Regions from separate parts of the Janthinobacterium sp. BJB401 genome, predicted to be linked through region 1. Evidence: predicted binding sites of a transcription regulator. Region 1 holds the regulator's gene; each other region holds the start of a gene.
The links. The regulator sigma-54, encoded in region 1, starts transcription at its own class of promoters, with help from an activator protein. The targets are predictions, from matches to a motif close to TGGCANGNAANCTGCTTT.

Region 1 (4,742 bases):
AGGCGCGCCTTGCCGCCAGTGATATTGGAAAGTGTGAAACCCTATGCGTAAGCCAGGAGGCGCCCATCGCTGGCGCACGATTTTTACCCTGCTGGGCGCGGTTGTTGTCGCGCTGGCCAGCTTTTGGCTGCTCGAAGTGATGAACAAGAATAGCCAGGACATCAAGGCCAGCAAACATTTGGATGAGCCCGATTATTTCATCACCAATTTCAGCCTGGTGCGCATGGATTTGACGGGCAAACCCAGCTATATCGTGTCGGGCACCAAGCTCACGCATTATCCGGCCGACGATTCGTCCGATATCGACCAGCCCTTCGTGCGCAAGCTCACGCCAGGCATGCCGCCGTTGAACATGAACGCGGAACTGGCGCATATCGACCAGGACAATACCCGGCTGCAACTGCACCGCAAGGTCGTGATCGACCGCGTGGCCAGTCCGAAGGCGCAGAACCTGACAGTCAGGACGGAAGCGCTGACGGTGTTCCCGGATGAGGAAAGAATGGAAACGGACGTGCCTGTCGATATCCTGACGGGCGCCTCGCGCCTCAATGGCGTCGGCATGAAGGCCAATAACGCCACCGGCGTGGTGGAAGTGCAGAATGCGCTGCGCATGGTCCTACCGCCGAAACCGCGCCCGGCCGCGGCGGCAAAATGACAGAATGAAACAAGGAAACCATACTATGAAGAAGATCTTGCTGTTGACCGTATTTTCCCTGGCCATCATGGGCGTGGCGCATGCCGAGAAGGCCGATTCCGAGAAGGAAGCCGTCATCACGGCACGCAGCGGCCACGTCGATGACGTCAAGCAGGTGCGCACCCTGACGGGCGACGTCGTGCTGGTGAAGGGCACCCTGACCATGAAGGCGGGCCGGGCCCTGATCACGGAAGATCCGCAAGGCTACCAGTTCATTACCTTCTGGGCCGATCCCGGCAAGCTGGCCACCTTCCGCCAGAAGCGCGATGGCGCGGGCGACCTGTGGGTCGAAGGCGAAGCGGAGCGCGTGGAATACGACAACAAGACGGAAGTGGTGAAACTGTTTTCCCGGGCCAAGTTGACGCGCCTGGAAGGCACGAAAGTGACCGACGTGGCCAACGGCGCCTTCATCTCGTATGACAGCCGCAAGGAAGTGTTTGCGATGGAAAATTCCAACAGCGGCACCAGCACGCCCGATGGCGGCAGCGTGCGCATGGTGATCCAGCCGAAGACCAAGGCGCCGGCGGCGGAGAAAGCGCCGGCCACGCCCGCGCCAGGAAAGAAATAATGGAAAATACACGTTGCGGCAGCACCCTGATCGTTCGCGGTCTGCAAAAAACCTATGGCAAGCGGCAAGTCGTGCATGATGTCTCGCTGCAAGTCGAATGCGGCGAAGTGGTGGGGTTGCTGGGCCCGAACGGTGCCGGCAAGACCACCTCGTTCTACATGATCGTCGGCCTGGTGCCGTCCGATGGCGGCAGCATCGATATCAGCGGCGTGGACATTTCCAGCCTGCCGATCCACCGCCGCGCGCAGATGGGCCTGTCCTACCTGCCGCAGGAAGCGTCCGTCTTTCGCAAGCTGACGGTGGAAGACAATATCCGCGCCGTGCTGGAAATCCAGACCGTCGAAGGCCGTCCTTTGAAGAAGGCCGAGATCGAGGAGCGCCTGGATAAATTGCTGGCCGACTTGCAGATTGAAAAGTTGCGCGAGAACCAGGCCTTGTCCCTGTCGGGCGGCGAGCGCCGCCGCGTGGAAATCGCCCGTGCGCTGGCCACCGATCCCCGTTTCGTGCTGCTCGACGAGCCGTTCGCCGGCGTCGATCCGATCGCCGTGATCGAGATCCAGCGCATCGTGCGTTTCTTGAAGGAGCGCAATATCGGCGTGCTGATCACCGATCATAATGTGCGCGAGACGCTGGGTATCTGCGACCGTGCCTACATCATCAACCAGGGCTCGGTGCTGGCGTCGGGACGCCCCGACGACATCATCGCGAACGAGTCGGTACGCCGGGTCTATCTGGGCGAACACTTCCGCATGTAAGCCAATGAAACAATCATTGCAGCTGCGCACTTCGCAGCACCTGGCACTGACGCCGCAGTTGCAGCAATCGATACGCCTGTTGCAATTGTCTACCCTGGAATTGCACCAGGAACTAGAGCAATTGCTGACGGACAATCCCTTGCTCGAACGCCTCGATGATCCGCTCGACCGTTCGCTGCGCCTGCTGTCCGATGGCGCCTTGAGTTCCACGGCGGCGCCGGCCGAAGCGCCGCCCCAGCCGCCAGGCCAGGAAGCGCCCGCCGCGCCGGCCGAAGCGGAAACTTTTGATGGCGAGGCGGGCGACAGTCCGGCCGCAGCCGAGGGCGGCGACAGCGACTGGAGCGAGGCGAGCCGCGGCAAGGCGCCCGACGACGAAGATTCGCGTCCGCAATTGGAAGCCCATCACTGCACCCTGCGTGAGCACCTGATGGAGCAGATGCGCGTGACGGTGCTTGAATTGCGCGACCGCGCACTGGTCGAGCTGATCATCGACGCGCTCGACGACAATGGCTACCTGGAAGAGTCGCTCGACGACATCCTGGCGCGCCTGCCGGAAGAGCTGGAAATCGACGCCGACGAGATGCGCACGGCCTTGTCGCTGCTGCAAAGTTTCGATCCGCCGGGCGTGGGCGCGCGCAATGCGTCCGAATGCCTGGCCCTGCAAATCAAGCGCTTGCCGCACATCGCCATGGTGACGCGGCGCATGGCCCTCGTCATCGTGGAAAAGCACCTGGCCTGGTTTGCCCAGCGCGATTTCAACAAGCTGAAAAAAGCCCTCGATTGCGACGATGAAGACTTGCGCGAGGCGCAGACGGTGATTCGCCAGTGCAATCCGCATCCGGGTGCCGTATTCGCCTCGGACGTGTCCGATTACGTGGTGCCCGACGTCGTCGTCAAGCGCGCGCGCAATGGCTGGCAAGTGACCCTGAACAACGACGTCATGCCGCGCCTGCGCGTCAACGCCATGTACGCCAACCTGCTCAAGCAGGGCAAGGGCGAGGGCGCCATGGGCGCACAGTTGCAGGAAGCCAAGTGGCTGATCAAGAATATGCGCCAGCGCTTCGACACCATCCTGCGCGTGGCACAGGCGATAGTAGAAAGACAAAAGAACTTTTTCTCGCATGGGGCCGTTGCCATGCGCCCCCTTGTGCTCCGTGAAATAGCTGATACACTGGGTTTACACGAGAGTACTATCTCGCGGGTAACAACTCAAAAGTACATGCTGACCCCGCACGGCATGTTCGAGTTGAAATATTTCTTTGGTAGCCACGTCGCCACCGAAGCGGGGGGCGAAGCGTCATCGACGGCGATACGGGCATTGATCGTGCAACTGACAGGAGCAGAAGACCCTAAAAATCCTTTATCCGACAGTAAGATTGCGGACATGCTGGGGGAACAAGGCATGGTGATTGCGCGACGTACTGTTGCCAAATACCGGGAAGCGTTGAAAATTCCGCCAGTGAGCCTGCGTAAGTGTTTGTAAGTTTTTTTCGGTTCCTCTGCGGGCCGGATAGGATGGACCGCACGAACCCGATCATCTTTAGGAGTGTGTATGAATCTCACCATCAGCGGACATCATCTCGAAGTGACACCAGCCATCCGTGAATACGTACAAACGAAGCTGGAGCGCGTGAAACGTCATTTCGATCAAGTTATCGATATCGCCGTGATTCTGACCGTGGATAACCTCAAAGAGAAAGAAAAACGTCAAAAGGCTGAAGTCAACCTGCGTTTGAGTGGCAAGACTGTCTATGTGGAAAGCCTGGCGCACGACCTGTACGCCGCGATCGATACCCTGATCGACAAGCTCGATAGGCAAGTGATGAAATACAAAACCAAAGTGCAAGGGCACGGTAAAGAGGCGATCAAGCATCTGCCAGACAACTCCGAGGAAGACGCCGTCGTCGCCGTTTAAGGCCACCCGCTTCCAGCAGTTGTGATCAACTAAGGGCGCACATCTTGCGCCCTTTTTTGCGCCTGGACCTGTTGAACGCAATCTTCCCCGCGCAAGGGCTAGAATGTTTGCACTTTCACTTCTTTCCTGCCTGCCATGAGCGACTTCGTCCAGACCTCCATCCGCAACCGCACCGGGCACATCGTGCTCGACCGTCCGAAAGCCTTGAATTCCCTGTCGCTGGAGATGGTGCGCGCCCTGAGCGCGGTCCTGCTGGCCTGGCGCGACGATCCGCACGTGGACGCCGTCGTTATTCGATCGAGCAGCGAAAAAGCCCTGTGCGCCGGCGGCGACATCCGCTTCTTTTACGATGCGGGCCTTGCCACGCCGCAAGGCGGCAGCGCCTTGCTGGAAGATTTCTTTACGGAAGAATACGCCTTAAATCATGTGATTCATTTCTATCCGAAACCGTATATTGCCGTGATGGACGGCGTGGTGATGGGCGGCGGCATGGGCGTGGCGCAAGCCGGGCCAGGCAACCGCCTGCGCATCGTCACGGGCCGCACGCGCATGGCCATGCCGGAAGTTAATATCGGCTTGTTCCCCGACGTGGGCGGCAGTTATTTCCTGTCCCGCCTGGCCGGCCAGCTGGGCCTGTACCTGGGCTTGACGGGCCTGACCATCAACGCGGCCGACGCCCTGTACACGGGTCTGGCCGATGTCTACCTGCCCGAGGCGCAGATGGGGGCGCTGCTGGCCCTGTTCGACTCGACGCCGGGCGAGGCCTTGCCGGTGGCCATCAAGGCGCTGGCGGCGCCGTTCCAGGCCGGG
Region 2 (4,742 bases), on a different contig from region 1:
AAACCGTTGATGATGTTCAACACGCCCGGCGGCAGCAGGTCGCCGATCAGCTCGATCAACACCATGATGGACGCTGGCGTCTGCTCGGCCGGCTTAAGTACCACGCAATTGCCGGCGGCCAGGGCTGGCGCCAGTTTCCACACGGCCATCAGAATCGGGAAATTCCACGGAATGATCTGACCCACGACACCGAGCGGCTCGTGGTAGTGGTAGGCATAGGTTTCCGCATCGATTTGCGCGACAGAACCTTCCTGCGCGCGGATGCAGCCGGCAAAATAACGGAAATGGTCGATGGCCAGCGGAATGTCGGCATTCATCGTTTCGCGGATCGGCTTGCCGTTGTCAATGGTTTCCGCCGTGGCGATCAGGCTCAGGTTCTGCTCGATGCGGTCGGCGATGCGGTTCAGGATATTGGCGCGCTCGGCAGGCGAGGTCTTGCCCCAGGCATCCTTGGCGGCATGCGCGGCGTCCAGCGCCAGTTCGACGTCTTCCGCCGTGGAGCGGGCGATTTCGCAAAACGGCAAGCCGGTGATCGGCGTGATGTTAGGAAAGTATTCACCTTTTACTGGGGCAACAAATTTGCCGCCGATGTAATTGTCATAGCGTTGTTTGAAGGGATTGGCTACGCCCAGTTTGCTGATGTCTGCGAGATTCATGTCGTCCTCTATCGGGTTAATTAGAATGGAATTACTTAATTAAAATTAAACGTCCTGGTACAGATGGGGTGAGTACACGGAGTCTTCCGCAAATGCCGTGCCAGCTCGCCATCCCACTACAAACTTAGCCGGTTTTACTCTTGTTGCAAGGGCGCGGCATCAATACCGGCGCGCTTTTCAGCGCATGCCCGGGCTTGAGCCGCTGCACAATGGAACAGGTGTACCAGACTGGAACACCTGCGCCTGTGCCACTAGCGAATCACCACGCCCCATGGCAATTCGCCCACGGCAATATCGGCCACCTTCTGCGCGCTGGCCGTGTCGATGACGGAAACGCTGTTCGAGCGGCCATTGGCCACGTACAGCTTGGCGCCATCGGGCGTGATGGCCATATTCCACGGGCGCTTGCCGACGGGAATGGTGGCCGTGACCTGATGACTGGCCGTGTCGATCACCATCACCGTGCCATCGATACCGTTCGAGACATACACCTGCTTGCCGCCGGGATGGACCACGATGCCGTTGGCATTCTTGCCCGCAGGAATGGTGGCGATGGCCTTGCGCGCGGCCATGTCGATGACGTAGACGGCATTGACCAGTTCGCACGCCACGTAGGCACGGCCCGAGTCCGGACTGAAGCCGATGCCGCGCGGGCGCAGTCCCACGGCAATGGACGCCACCTGGCGGCGTTGTGCCACATCAATGACGTCGACTTGCTCGGCCTCTTCCGCACTGACCAGCAGCCAGCGCCCATCGGGGCTGAAAACGGCATGTTCCGGGTTACGTCCGTGCACCTTGATATCGGCAAGCAAGCTGCCTGTATGCCCGTCGAGCAAGGCCACACTATTGTTTTCCTCGACGGCCACGGCCACATGACTACCATCTTGCGAGGCGCTGACACCTTCCGGCGACTTGCCCAGCGCCACCGTGCGCACGGGCGCGCCGCCAGCGTTATCGATCAGCAGCAAGGCGCTGCTGGCCGCGTCCGTGACAAACAATTGCCGCCCGCTGGGGTCGGCGGCAATGCCGCGCGGACGCTTGCCTGCGGCGATCTGGCGCACGACCTGGTCGGTCGCCGTATCGATCACGCTCAGGGTGCCCGATTTTTCATTGGGGACATAAGCAAAGGGAGCGGCCTGGACGGCGGTGCTGGCGAGCGCCGGCAACAGCCAGAAAACTTGGCGCAAGCGCAGGAAGAAGTTGGGCATAATCACCTTTCGATGGCAAAACACAGGAAAAGCGCGCGGCATCGGCGCATCTGAACATTGCTGCATGCAAACGCCGTGCCACTGACACGCGTATAATTTCAGCCCACCAATGGAGACATGGCAGGCATATTGCTTGATACAACTATGCAGACCTGCGCCGCGCACGCGACCAAAGCAGGCTTTTATTCACATTGGAGAATCCGCATGCAGCATCGTTTCCGCCTGAACACCATCGCCAGCCTGTTTGTCGCCGGCAGCGCCACCCTCGCCCCCCACGTCTTTGCCGCCGAGGCAGCTGACCTGGCCAACGGGCAACTGATGGATACGGTGGTCGTCAGCGGCAGCCGCATCGCCCACCCCAGCCAGGAAGTGCCGGCCTCGATCGACGTGGTCGACAGCGCCCGCATCCAGGATGGCCAAATCCGCGTCAACGCGTCGGAAGCGCTGGCCGCCGTGCCAGGGCTGGTTGTGCAAAACCGCCAGAACTTCGCGCAAGACTTGCAGATCTCGTCGCGCGGCTTCGGCGCCCGCTCGGCCTTCGGCGTGCGCGGCGTCAAGCTGATCAGCGATGGCATTCCCGCCAGCATGCCCGATGGCCAGGGCCAGGCCGCCACGTTCAACCTCGATACGGCCGAGCGCATCGAAGTGCTGCGCGGACCGTTTTCTGCCATCTACGGCAACCATTCGGGCGGCGTGATCCAGCTGTTTTCCAAAGATGGACAAAATCCCCCGTCCGTCGAATTGAATGTGGTGGGCGGCAGCTACGGCACCAACAAGGTGGACTTGACGGCGCAAGGCCAGGCAGGCGGCATCGGCTACGTGCTCGACGGCTCGCGCTTCCGCACCGATGGTTTCCGCGACCACAGCGCCGCCACGCGCGAACAGGCGTTCGGCAAGATCACCGTCAAGCCGACGGCGGACAGCAAGCTGACCATCGTCGCCAACAGCCTGCATCAGGGCAACACACAAGATCCGCTGGGCGCCACCTGGGCCACGTTTGCCCGCGACCCGCGCGCCGGAGAAACCGATGCGAGCGACACGCAGAACCCGAAGCTCACCCTGGCCGAGCGCTACAACACGCGCAAGAGTATCGACCACCAGCAAATCGGCGCCACCTATGAACAGTCGTTCGGCGACGACCGCCTGCATGTAATGGTGTATGGCGGCAACCGCGACGTGATCCAATATCAGGCCTTCTCCAAGTTCCTACAAAATCAAACTATTAATGGAGTACTCACACATTCAGGCGGCGTGGTCGACTTCCAGCGTGAGTTCTACGGCATCGACACCAACTGGCTGCACGTGAACCAGTTGGCAGGCGGCAAGCTGAGCACGACCATCGGCATCGATTACGGCCGCTCCAGCGACGACCGCACGGGCTATGAAAATTACATCGGCAACACGTTTGGCGTAAAAGGCAAGCTGCGCCGCGACGAGCAGAATGTCGTTTCCAGCCTCGATCCCTATATCCAGGCGGAATGGCAAAGCGGCCCATGGCTGCTCAGTGCAGGTTTGCGCTACAGCAAGATGAAAGTGGCGGTCGACGACCACTATCTCAGCAATGGCAACGACAGCGGCAGCCTGGAGTTCAGCCACACGACACCGGTGCTGGGTCTGCTGTATAAACTGACGCCGAACGTCAACGTCTACGCCAGCGCCGCGCGCGGTTTTGAGGCACCTACCTTGAATGAACTGTTTTACTCGGGCACCGGTGGCGGCTTCAATTACCAGTTGAAACCAGCCACCAGCACCAACCTGGAAGCGGGCATCAAGGCCAGAATCGCCAACAACACCCACGTAAACGCGGCCGTGTTCCAGATCAAGACCAACGACGAGCTGGTGGTCGACAAGTCCAGCGGCGGGCGCACCAGCTATCGCAATGCAGGTAAAACCTTGCGTCAGGGTATGGAAGTGTCGCTGGACTCGAACTTGCCATATGGCTTCACGACAAAAGTGGCACTGACCAGCCTGCACGCCGTGTATGACCAGGCGTTTGGCAGCGTGCGCGAAGGCAGCCGCTTGCCGGGCGTGCCCAGCGCCAATCTGTTCGCGGAACTGGCCTGGAAAGACACACTTGACCGTTTTGGCGCGGCGCTGGAAAGCGTGGCCAGCAACCAGGTCTACGCGGAAGACAGCAACATCGAAAAACCGGCGCCCGGCTATACGGTGTTCAATGCGCGCTTCAACGCCAAACAAAACGTGGGGAATTGGCGCTTCAAGGAATTTGCCCGCCTGAACAATCTTTTCGACAAGACCTACGTGGGCTCCGTCATCGTCGGCGACAGTAACAAACGCTACTATGAAGCGGCGCCGGGACGCAACTGGTTGTTAGGTGTCAGCGCGCAGTACAGTTTCTAAAACAAAAAGCCCGTACATCTTCCGATGTGCGGGCTTCACATACAGCATGGACTGTTACGGCCGCGCTTCCTTCACGCCATACTTTTCAAAGATGGTTTTCAATTCGCCGCTGGCCGCCATCTCGTTCATGGCTGCCTGCAGCAACCTGGCCACGTCGAGTTGTTGCTTGCTGACGGCCAGGCCCACGGCCCAGCCCGCGCGCGGCAGGCGGGCGAACGCCACTTCGCTCAGGGGGAAAGCGGGATCGCTTTTCAGCACCGATTCGATTTCCGAACGATTGGCCAGCACGGCGTCGAGCTTGCCCGCCTGCAATTGTTGCAAGGCTTCGGCGGCCGTATCGAAAATGCGCACATCGTCGCGGTACTTGCCATTATCTTCGCCCAGCATCAGCATGGCGGCGATCGATACCTTTTCCACACCGATGCGCTTGCCAGCCAGCGTAGCGACGCCATCGAATTGCGGCACCGCTTGCGCACTGCGCGCCAGGCGCACGGTTTCCACGTAATACGGCGCGAAGATC
Region 3 (4,742 bases), on a different contig from region 1:
CCGCATTGCTGCGCGCCAACGGCATTCCTGCCGGCCTGTGCTACCAGCGCCTGGCCATCGGCGAAGTGGGGCCGCCGTTTTGCCTGCATGGCTTGAACGCCGTGTACCTGCAGGAGTTTGGCTGGTACCGCGTCGATGCGCGCGGCAACAAGCCTGGCGTCGCGGCCGCTTTCACGCCGCCGCGCGAGCAGCTGGCCTTTCCCGTGCTGGCGCCGGAGGAACGCGACTTGCCGGAAATCTGGGCGGAACCGCTGCCGCAGGTGGTGGCGTCCCTGACCGGCCATGCGACGGTGCAGGACGTGGCGGCGCACTTGCCCGATATCGAATTGTTGCCTCTGCAAAAATAATCCAAAGAAAGAAATCATGAAAAAAATCTGTATTGGCCTGATCGGCCTGATGTTGCTGGCCGGTTGCGGCAGCAAGGGCGAGAGCGGCGGGCAATCGAGCGCCGCGCGCCTTGAGGGCAAGGAAAAGGGCAGCGAGTTTCTTGCCTATGAACATAATGTCAGCGTCGACACGAATGAGGCGCAAGTGCGGCCCCTGTATGAAAAAGTTGTCGCCGCCTGCAAGGCCGACACGGAAAACGGCTGTCTGCTGCTCGATTCCAGCGTCGACAGCGGCCGCTATGTGCATGCGCGCATCAGCATGCGCGCCAAGCCGGCCGGCATCAAGAAGCTCGTCGCGCTGGTCGCGGCCGAAGGCGACGTCACCAGCCAGGGCACCAAGGTGGAAGACCTGGGCCGTCCTGTGCTCGATAGCAAGAAACGCCTGGAAATGCTCAAGCAATACCAGGCGCAATTGCAAGACCTGGAAAAGCGTTCGGGTACGAACGTCGATGCCCTGATCAAGGTGAGCAAGGAACTGGCCACCGTGCAAGTGGAGCTGGAGCAGGCGACGGCGGCCAATGCGCTGTTGATGCAGCGCATAGACACGGACTTGCTGAACGTCGTCATCAGTGCTGAAGGCAAGCAATCGTTCTGGCGGCCCGTCAAGCGCGCGCTGGGCAATTTTACGGAAAACCTGTCGGAAGGCGTGGCCAACGCCATCACGGCCATGGCGTACATTCTGCCGTGGCTGATCGCTTTCGTGCTGCTGTTCCCGCTGGGACGCAAGGGCTGGCGCCGCCTGCGTGGAGCGCCGCGCAAGGATTGATGCCGGAATTGTTGCGTCCGGCGCACCGTTTTACGGCAATTTGAAACCTGGCTGCACAGTCCTTGTGCAGCCAGGTTTTTTTTCGTGCGGCAAAAGCCGCGTGCACCATGGCGGACACCTGCTGGTGCTGGCATGCATTCTGCTTTAACAACATCGTATGCCCAGCTTTGACCCCACGAACCCATCACAGGAGTCCCCATGTCACGACGCATCATCCTGAAAGCGGCCGCCGCCGGCGCACTGGCCCTGGCCACGTCCACTTACATGCAGGCAGCCCTGGCCGCCGATACGATCAAGGTGGGCATTTTGCACTCGCTGTCCGGCACCATGGCCATTTCCGAAACGTCGCTCAAGGATGTGGCGCTGATGACGATTGCCGAAATCAATGCCAAGGGTGGCGTGCTGGGCAAGAAGCTGGAAGCCGTCGTCGTCGACCCGGCGTCGAACTGGCCCTTGTTCGCGGAAAAAGCGCGCCAGTTGGTGGCGCAGGACAAGGTCGCCGTCGTGTTTGGCTGCTGGACGTCCGTGTCGCGCAAGTCGGTCTTGCCGGTGTTCAAGGAGCTCAACAGCCTGCTGTTTTACCCGGTGCAATACGAGGGCGAGGAGCTGGAAAAGAACGTGTTTTATACGGGCGCTGCGCCGAACCAGCAGGCGATCCCCGCCGTGGAATACCTGATGAGCAAGGATGGCGGCGGCGCCAAGCGCTTCGTGCTGCTGGGCACGGATTACGTGTATCCGCGCACCACCAACAAGATCCTGCGCGCCTTCCTGAAAAGCAAGGGCGTCAAGGATAGCGATATCAGCGAGGTCTACACGCCGTTCGGCCATGCCGACTATCAAACCATCGTCGCCAACATCAAGAAGTTTTCCACGGGCGGCAAGACGGCCGTCATTTCCACCATCAATGGCGATTCGAACGTGCCGTTCTACAAGGAACTGGGCAATGCGGGCTTGAAAGCCACGGACGTGCCCGTCGTCGCGTTTTCCGTGGGCGAGGAAGAGTTGCGCGGCATCGATACCAAGCCCTTGCTTGGCCACTTGGCGGCGTGGAATTATTTCGAGTCCGTCAAGAATCCCGTGAATGCCGCCTTCATCAAGCAGTGGAAAGCCTATGCCGTGGCGCAAAAGTTGCCGAACGCGGGTTCGGTCGTGACGAACGACCCGATGGAAGCGACCTATGTCGGCATCCACATGTGGGCGCAAGCCGTGGAAAAGGCGAAATCGACCGATACCGACAAGGTGATCGCCGCCATGGCTGGCCAGAGCGTCAAGGCGCCGTCGGGCTTCACCCTGACCATGGATGCGACCAATCACCACCTGCACAAGCCCGTGATGATCGGCGAGATCAAGGCCGATGGGCAATTCAATGTCGTGTGGAAAACCAAGGAACCGATACGCGCCCAGCCGTGGAGCCCGTTTATCAAAGGGAATGAGGGCAAGCAGAAGTTGTAGAAGCTTGCGCGTCGAATCGTCATCGCAACCCCAGGCAAAGAGCTGGGGTCAGACCCGCCGGGTCTGACCCCTGTCCTTGCCTTGGGGGTAAGGATGTCCATCAAGACATCTGTTTCAATAAAAGGACTCCATGCGCATGCAGCTCTTCCCCAAACTGCTGGTCCTCGCCTGCCTGCTGTTCTCCCCGTTGGCGCAGGCAGCCATCCCTCCCGATCTGCTCAAACCGCTATCCGGCGACGACCCCGACGCCAGGGTCGCCGCCGTGGCCCAGATCGCCGCCCTGGCCACGCCCGAAGCGGCCAAGGTGCTGCAAGCGCTGCAGGACGACGCCTTGTACGCCGCGCCCGACGGCAAGGTGTATATCGTCGATGGCGAGCAGGCGGTTGACCCGGCAAGCGGCCAGAACGTGCCGCTGCCGGAAGGCATCGATGGCGTGATGGTCAACAACCGCTTGCGCTCGGCCGTGGCGGGCGCTCTCTCGGGGTTGAAGCTGCTGGCTTCCGAGCGGAGCACGCGCCTGGCTGCCGCGCAAGCCTTGCAAAAGGCGGTCGATCCCGCGCAAATCCCCTTGATCCGCACGGCGCTGGGGCGGGAAAACGATGCTGAAATTAAACAACTATTGCAAGTGCTGATCGCCAGCGCCAACCTGCATGCGCCCGATGCGGCCACACGCAAGCAAGCTGTGCAGGCGCTGGCCGGCAGCAGCGATGCCCGGCTGCTGCCCGTGCTGCAAGCCATGCTGGACAAAGGGGGCGAGCCCGACGAAGCCGTGCAGCTGGCCGCCATCGAGACTATGCGCCAGATCAAGGGACGAGTGGCGCGCATGGAATTCGCTGGCAATGTGTTTTACGGCATCTCTCTGGGCAGCGTGCTGCTGCTGGCCGCCTTGGGGCTGGCCATCACGTTTGGCTTGATGGGCATCATTAACATGGCGCATGGCGAATTGCTGATGATAGGCGCTTACACGACGTATCTGTGCCAGCTGTTCTTCCGCAACTTCCTGCCTGGCCTGCAGGATGCGTACCTGCTGGCGGCGCTACCGGCCGCCTTCCTCGTCGCCGGGCTGGTGGGCGTGGCGCTCGAGCGCACGGTGATCCGCTGGCTGTACGGGCGGCCGCTGGAAACCCTGCTGGCCACCTGGGGCATTAGCCTGATCCTCATGCAGGCCGTGCGCACGATCTTTGGCGCGCAAAACGTGGAAGTGGCCAATCCGGCCTGGATGTCGGGCGGCGTCACCGTGCTGGGCGGCCTCGTGCTGCCGTATAACCGCCTCGCCATCATCGGCTTTGCCGTCGTTGTCGTGGTGGCCGTGTGGTTGATTTTGAACAAGACACGCCTGGGCCTGTTCGTGCGGGCCGTCACGCAAAACCGCCGCATGGCCGATTGCGTAGGCGTGGCCACGGGCAAGGTCGACATGCTGACCTTCGGCCTCGGTTCCGGCATCGCGGGCCTGGGTGGCGTGGCCTTGTCGCAGCTGGGCAATGTGGGACCGGACCTGGGCCAAAGCTACATCGTCGATTCCTTCATGGTGGTGGTGCTGGGTGGCGTGGGCCAACTGGCCGGCACCGTGATCGCCGCGCTGGGCCTGGGTGAAGTGAACAAATTCCTCGAACCGGTGGCGGGCGCCGTGCTGGCGAAGATCGCCATTCTCGTGTTCATCATCATTTTCATCCAGCGCCGGCCGCAGGGCCTGTTTGCCATGAAGGGACGCAGCGTCGAATGACTACCTCCTATCCGATAAAGCAGGGCCTGTTCACGCGGCCCGTCTGGCTGGCCATTGCCGCCTGCACGCTGCTGGCAGCGCTATTGCCGATGTTTAATCTGACGTTTGCCGAAGGCCATGCGCTGCACGTGTCCGCCTACACGGTGGCGCTGGTGGGCAAGTTCATGTGTTACGCGCTGGCCGCGCTGGCGCTGGACCTCGTCTGGGGCTACACGGGCATCCTGTCCCTGGGCCATGGCGTGTTCTTTGCGCTGGGCGCGTATGCGCACGGCATGTATCTGATGCGCGCCATCGGCGACCAGGGCCAGTACCACAGCAGCTTGCCCGATTTCATGGTCTTTCTCGACTGGAAAACCTATCCCTGGTACTGGGCGTTTACGGAACATTTCTGGTACTGCATGGCGCTTGTCGTGCT
Region 4 (4,742 bases), on a different contig from region 1:
TTTTTTCTCTGAATGATCTATATTTTATGGCATGGAAAAAGCCAGCCTCTTGAACTTTTTTAGAGCCCTACGACAGCCAGACAGCAATAAAGTCAGCCATGTATCTACTCTCGTGCCCACACTGGCAGCTACTTACATCATCAACACGACAAGAAATGTACAAACAATCAACGAGAAAAAGATCAAGTCATATAAAAAAATACAATGTTACCGACTCAATTCCGTAGCGGAAAAGTAATGAAAAATCACTAAAGTGTAACATATTCATGCGTAAATAAGATTTACGTCAGAAGAAATCACACTTCCCAGTGCATAGAAAGAAACATTTGTTACAATTAGATACAAACCAAGTGCATTATTTTTATCATTCCTCTTCATATCCGCAGCTAAGGCACGCCGTCTCGTCTTCGTCTCAACTGGCAATCGCTTGTCAGCATAATACGTTCGTGTCTCACGTAATCTGTACATAACGAGGCAGACCATGTCAACGACACATCGTAGATTCATCGATCTAGATTCGCTCACGTTCGCTTCTTCGCCAGCTAAAATGCAGCATCAGAATTGCATAGCAAAACACCGACGACAGGGTTACCGCCCATCACATCTCTGACGTTTGCTCGGAAGTCCTGTTTTTACGACGCATGGATACAATAGGACAAACTAAAGATATATGGAACGCGCCGCGCTGCACCGGTTTGTCAGTGATTAAAGTCGGAAGAGGGTATGGCAAGTATCTTGCGCGGCAATTCGAGGGAACAATATCCCTCGCATGCCAATTGGCCCACGTGGCATGTCCGGCAACTTGGTTATCAAGTAAGAGAAGTTTCGATTCGCCCACCAAGAGAGTTGCCAATCCCGATACTGGCTTGATGGCAACAGATATTTCCTTGCCAGCCACTGCAATACCTGGATGAGGCTTGCCCGCCACCTTCAAGTAATGTCTTTCTCACATACCCAGGATTATCGCGCACGAGACCGCGTCACAAAACGTGCCGTATGCGAAGATCGTCCGCACGCCATGCAAACAATAGCCACAGGCCACATCCCAGGCACAGGACGATAATGGCGATCGACAGGGGCAAGTGAAATTGCGCCAGTCCCGCCAGTGCGAAGCCGGCGTGGATCAGGAAGGTGCCCACGCCCAGTACGGCGCATACTGCCGCATAGCTAGGCGCATGTCTGGTGTTCAGCAATACATGCCGGTAGCCGATCAGCACCACGGCAATCGCCGCCAGGTTAAACACGAGAAAACCCTGCACGCCGCCCGGCAGATGGAACATCTCCCACTCTTTCCAGTAGGCAGCGTCGATTTGATGCAGGATGAGGAACAACATGGTCCAGAAGTAGCTGCGCGGCATAGGATTTACATTCGTCAATATTGAAGCAATTGTAAAGCCTGCACCGCGCGGCGGCGCGTGCACCTGGCATTTTTCGATGCCAATATGAATTTCATTGATATAAATGCTTTTTCATCAAGAAATCATGCATACTGCGAGTCGTCCATATCCAGATGAGCATCGCATGACAAGCAAGCAGCCCGCCGTGGAAACCAAGCTCCAGGACTTCGACTTCGAGGCCATGAATCTGCAGGTGGGTGGCCGCATCCAGTTCATCACGCACCGCACCATCAAACCCATCCAGCATTTCTCGACCCTGATCGGCTATGTGAAAGATGAGTACCTGATCGTCAAGATTCCCATGGAAAACGGCGCTTCCATCGTGCTCAACGAGGGCGACAAGCTGACCATCCGCGTGTTTTCCGGCGTCACCGTGTGTTCGTTTTCCTGCAGCGTGCTGCGCATCTTTGGCCGCCCGCTCAACTATGTGCACCTGAGCTTTCCGGACGCCATCCAGGGCACCAGCCTGCGCACGGCCATGCGCGTCAAAGTGGACATTCCGGCGCAGCTGAGCTACCGCGACGTGGCGGCCGTGCCCGTGTTCATCGTCAACCTCAGCGTCTCGGGCGCGCTGATCGAGGCGCCCGGCATGCTCACACCGGACGATGAGGGCGTGGCGCTAAGCTTTACTCTGCTGGTGCAGCCGAACAAGCACCAGATGCGCGTCAATACGCGCGCCCGCATCCAGAACGTCAGCGTGGGCAAGCCGTCGAATGGCCACGCCGCCGAGGCGGCGGAAATCTATACGTATGGCGTGCAATTCATCGACCTGGAGCCGACCCACTACACCCTGCTGCAAAACCTCACCTATGAAGCGCTGATCGCGGACCGGCAAAAAATCGTCTGATACCGGGCTGACAAGCGTCACCTAGAGCGTCGGCGTCACGTCGGGAATGTTGTTTTTGGTAATCGCTTCCTTCGCCGCCGGATTCGTCACGGTGGTGCTATTGAACCAGGTCAGACTGCTCGTGCCCGGCTTCATGGTCATCGTCACGGTTTGTCCACCGATACCGGTGCCCAGGTCGGCCGCCAGGGTCAGCACGATATCGCCCTTATTCACCGTGGCGCTGGCCACTTCGCGCGTGGCACTGAACACGGGAATGGCGCTGGGCACGGCCTGGGTGGGCGTGCTGCAGGCGGCCGCCTCGCCGCCGTTTTCCTGCACGCACAGGGCCACGGCCGTTTTCAAGGGGGCAGCGGCCGCCAGCACATTGCTGACCTTGGCCCGCATCGTGTAGTCGCCATACTGGGGAATGGCCACGGCCGCCAGGATGCCGGCGATGGCCACCACGATCATCAGTTCTATCAGGGTAAATCCGCTTTGCGCGCGCATCGTATCCTCCCATGGTGCATTGCTCACGCCAGGTACGTTGCAAGCGCCATGCCAGCGGCGCGCCCGGGCAGCGGCGACACGCATGGAAAGAAAAGCGACACATTTGGGCAGGTTCGGACCAGCATCGTCCGCCCAGGCCGGGAATCGGCCTGTCTTGCGGACAAAAAAAAGGAGCCGAAGCTCCTTTTTTGTACTGCGGTAACCAGGCTGAAATTACAGCATGGCTTTCAGCAGACGCGCCATTTCCGACGGGTTTTTGGTCACGGTGATGCCGCAAGCTTCCATGATTTCCAGCTTGGCTTGTGCCGTATCGGCACCGCCCGAGATCAGCGCGCCGGCGTGGCCCATGCGCTTGCCTGGAGGAGCGGTCACGCCAGCGATGAAGCCGACGACCGGTTTTTTCATGTTGTCTTTGATCCAATAAGCCGCGTTGGCTTCGTCAGGACCGCCGATTTCGCCGATCATGATGACCGCGTCGGTATCTGGATCGTCATTGAACATCTTCATGATGTCGATGTGCTTCAGACCGTTGATCGGGTCGCCGCCGATGCCGACTGCCGACGATTGGCCCAGGCCCAGTGCGGTCAGCTGACCCACTGCTTCATAGGTCAGGGTGCCCGAACGCGACACCACGCCGATACGGCCCTTCTTGTGGATGTGACCTGGCATGATGCCGATCTTGATTTCGTCTGGCGTGATCAGGCCTGGGCAGTTAGGGCCCAGCAGCAAGGTTTTGCTGTTGGCTTTGGCCATGCGGTCTTTCAGAGCCATCATGTCACGCACAGGAATGCCTTCGGTGATGCAAATGGCCAGATCCATTTCAGCTTCGACAGCTTCCCAGATCGCCGCTGCCGCGCCTGCTGGCGGTACGTAGATCACGGACACGTTGGCGCCGGTTTCTTTTTTCGCTTCGGTCACGTTAGCGAAAATAGGAATGCCTTCGAAATCTTCGCCGGCTTTCTTCGGATTCACGCCTGCCACGAAGGCAGCTTTGCCGTTCGCGTAGTCGCGGCAACCGCGGGTGTGGAACTGGCCGGTCTTGCCGGTGATCCCTTGGGTAACGACTTTGGTATCTTTATTGATCAGAATGGACATGTTGATTCCTTAATTAAGCTTGACCGGCAGCAGCGGCAACGACGCTCTTGGCTGCATCTTCCATGGTGTCGGCTGCGATGATAGGCAGACCGGAATCGGCCAGCATCTTTTTGCCCAGGTCTTCGTTGGTGCCCTTCATGCGCACGACCAGTGGCACGTTCAGCGAGACGGCTTTCACTGCGGCGATGACGCCTTCAGCGATCACGTCGCAACGCATGATGCCGCCGAAAATGTTCACCAGGATGGCTTTCAGGCCTGGGTTTTTCAGCATGATCTTGAACGCTTCGGTGACTTTTTCCGCCGTGGCGCCGCCGCCGACGTCGAGGAAGTTGGCTGGCTCGCCGCCGAACAGTTTAATCGTGTCCATGGTGGCCATGGCCAGGCCGGCGCCGTTCACCAGGCAACCGATGTTGCCGTCGAGCGAAATGTAGGCCAGGTCGAATTTCGACGCTTCGATTTCAGCTGGATCTTCTTCGTCCAGATCGCGCAGGGCGACGATTTCCGGATGACGGAACAGGGCGTTCGGGTCAAAGTTGAACTTGGCGTCCAGGGCGATGACTTTGCCGCTGCCGGTAACGATCAGCGGGTTGATCTCGGCCAGCGAGCAGTCGGTTTCCCAGTACGCTTTGTACAGGCCTTGCAGGTTGACGCGCGCGTCGGCGATGGAGCCGGCAGGCACGCCGATTTTGGCGGCGATGTCGTCTGCCTGGGCATCGGTCAGGCCGGTGCCTGGATCGATGGTGACGTGGTGGATCTTCTCAGGGTGGCTCTCGGCCACTTCTTCGATGTCCATGCCGCCTTCGGACGACGCCATCAGGACGATTTTCTGGGTAACGCGGTCGGTGACCAGCGAAACGTACAGTTCTTGTTTGATGTCGGCGCCTTCTTCCACCAGCAGGCGGTTGACTTTCTGGCCT

Region 2: a site for sigma-54 is predicted at 1,928-1,945, ahead of HWE17_RS27150 (beta-propeller fold lactonase family protein). Genes of this name have one in related genera too.
Region 3: a site for sigma-54 is predicted at 1,281-1,298, ahead of urtA (urea ABC transporter substrate-binding protein). Genes of this name have one in related genera too.
Region 4: a site for sigma-54 is predicted at 2,767-2,784, ahead of HWE17_RS06630 (pilin). Genes of this name have one in related genera too.

Annotation. Positions count from the first base shown of each region.
Region 1 covers NZ_JABXFH010000002.1:213,477-218,218, forward strand. Annotated here, with positions in the region: gene HWE17_RS02650 (HAD family hydrolase) at 1-1, shown strand, start outside; gene lptC (LPS export ABC transporter periplasmic protein LptC) at 44-655, shown strand; gene lptA (lipopolysaccharide transport periplasmic protein LptA) at 681-1,262, shown strand; gene lptB (LPS export ABC transporter ATP-binding protein) at 1,262-2,017, shown strand; gene HWE17_RS02670 (RNA polymerase factor sigma-54) at 2,022-3,500, shown strand; gene raiA (ribosome-associated translation inhibitor RaiA) at 3,570-3,932, shown strand; gene HWE17_RS02680 (enoyl-CoA hydratase/isomerase family protein) at 4,068-4,742, shown strand, end outside.
Region 2 covers NZ_JABXFH010000075.1:1,020-5,761, reverse strand. Annotated here, with positions in the region: gene adh (aldehyde dehydrogenase) at 1-656, opposite strand, end outside; gene HWE17_RS27150 (beta-propeller fold lactonase family protein) at 908-1,864, opposite strand; gene HWE17_RS27145 (TonB-dependent receptor) at 2,069-4,222, shown strand; gene HWE17_RS27140 (ABC transporter substrate-binding protein) at 4,277-4,742, opposite strand, start outside.
Region 3 covers NZ_JABXFH010000009.1:22,506-27,247, forward strand. Annotated here, with positions in the region: gene HWE17_RS08315 (transglutaminase family protein) at 1-347, shown strand, start outside; gene HWE17_RS08320 (DUF4349 domain-containing protein) at 364-1,152, shown strand; gene urtA (urea ABC transporter substrate-binding protein) at 1,351-2,604, shown strand; gene urtB (urea ABC transporter permease subunit UrtB) at 2,741-4,327, shown strand; gene urtC (urea ABC transporter permease subunit UrtC) at 4,324-4,742, shown strand, end outside.
Region 4 covers NZ_JABXFH010000006.1:132,974-137,715, forward strand. Annotated here, with positions in the region: gene HWE17_RS06615 (sialate O-acetylesterase) at 1-1, opposite strand, end outside; gene HWE17_RS06620 (DUF6713 family protein) at 981-1,358, opposite strand; gene HWE17_RS06625 (flagellar brake protein) at 1,522-2,244, shown strand; gene HWE17_RS06630 (pilin) at 2,266-2,730, opposite strand; gene sucD (succinate--CoA ligase subunit alpha) at 2,944-3,825, opposite strand; gene sucC (ADP-forming succinate--CoA ligase subunit beta) at 3,839-4,742, opposite strand, start outside.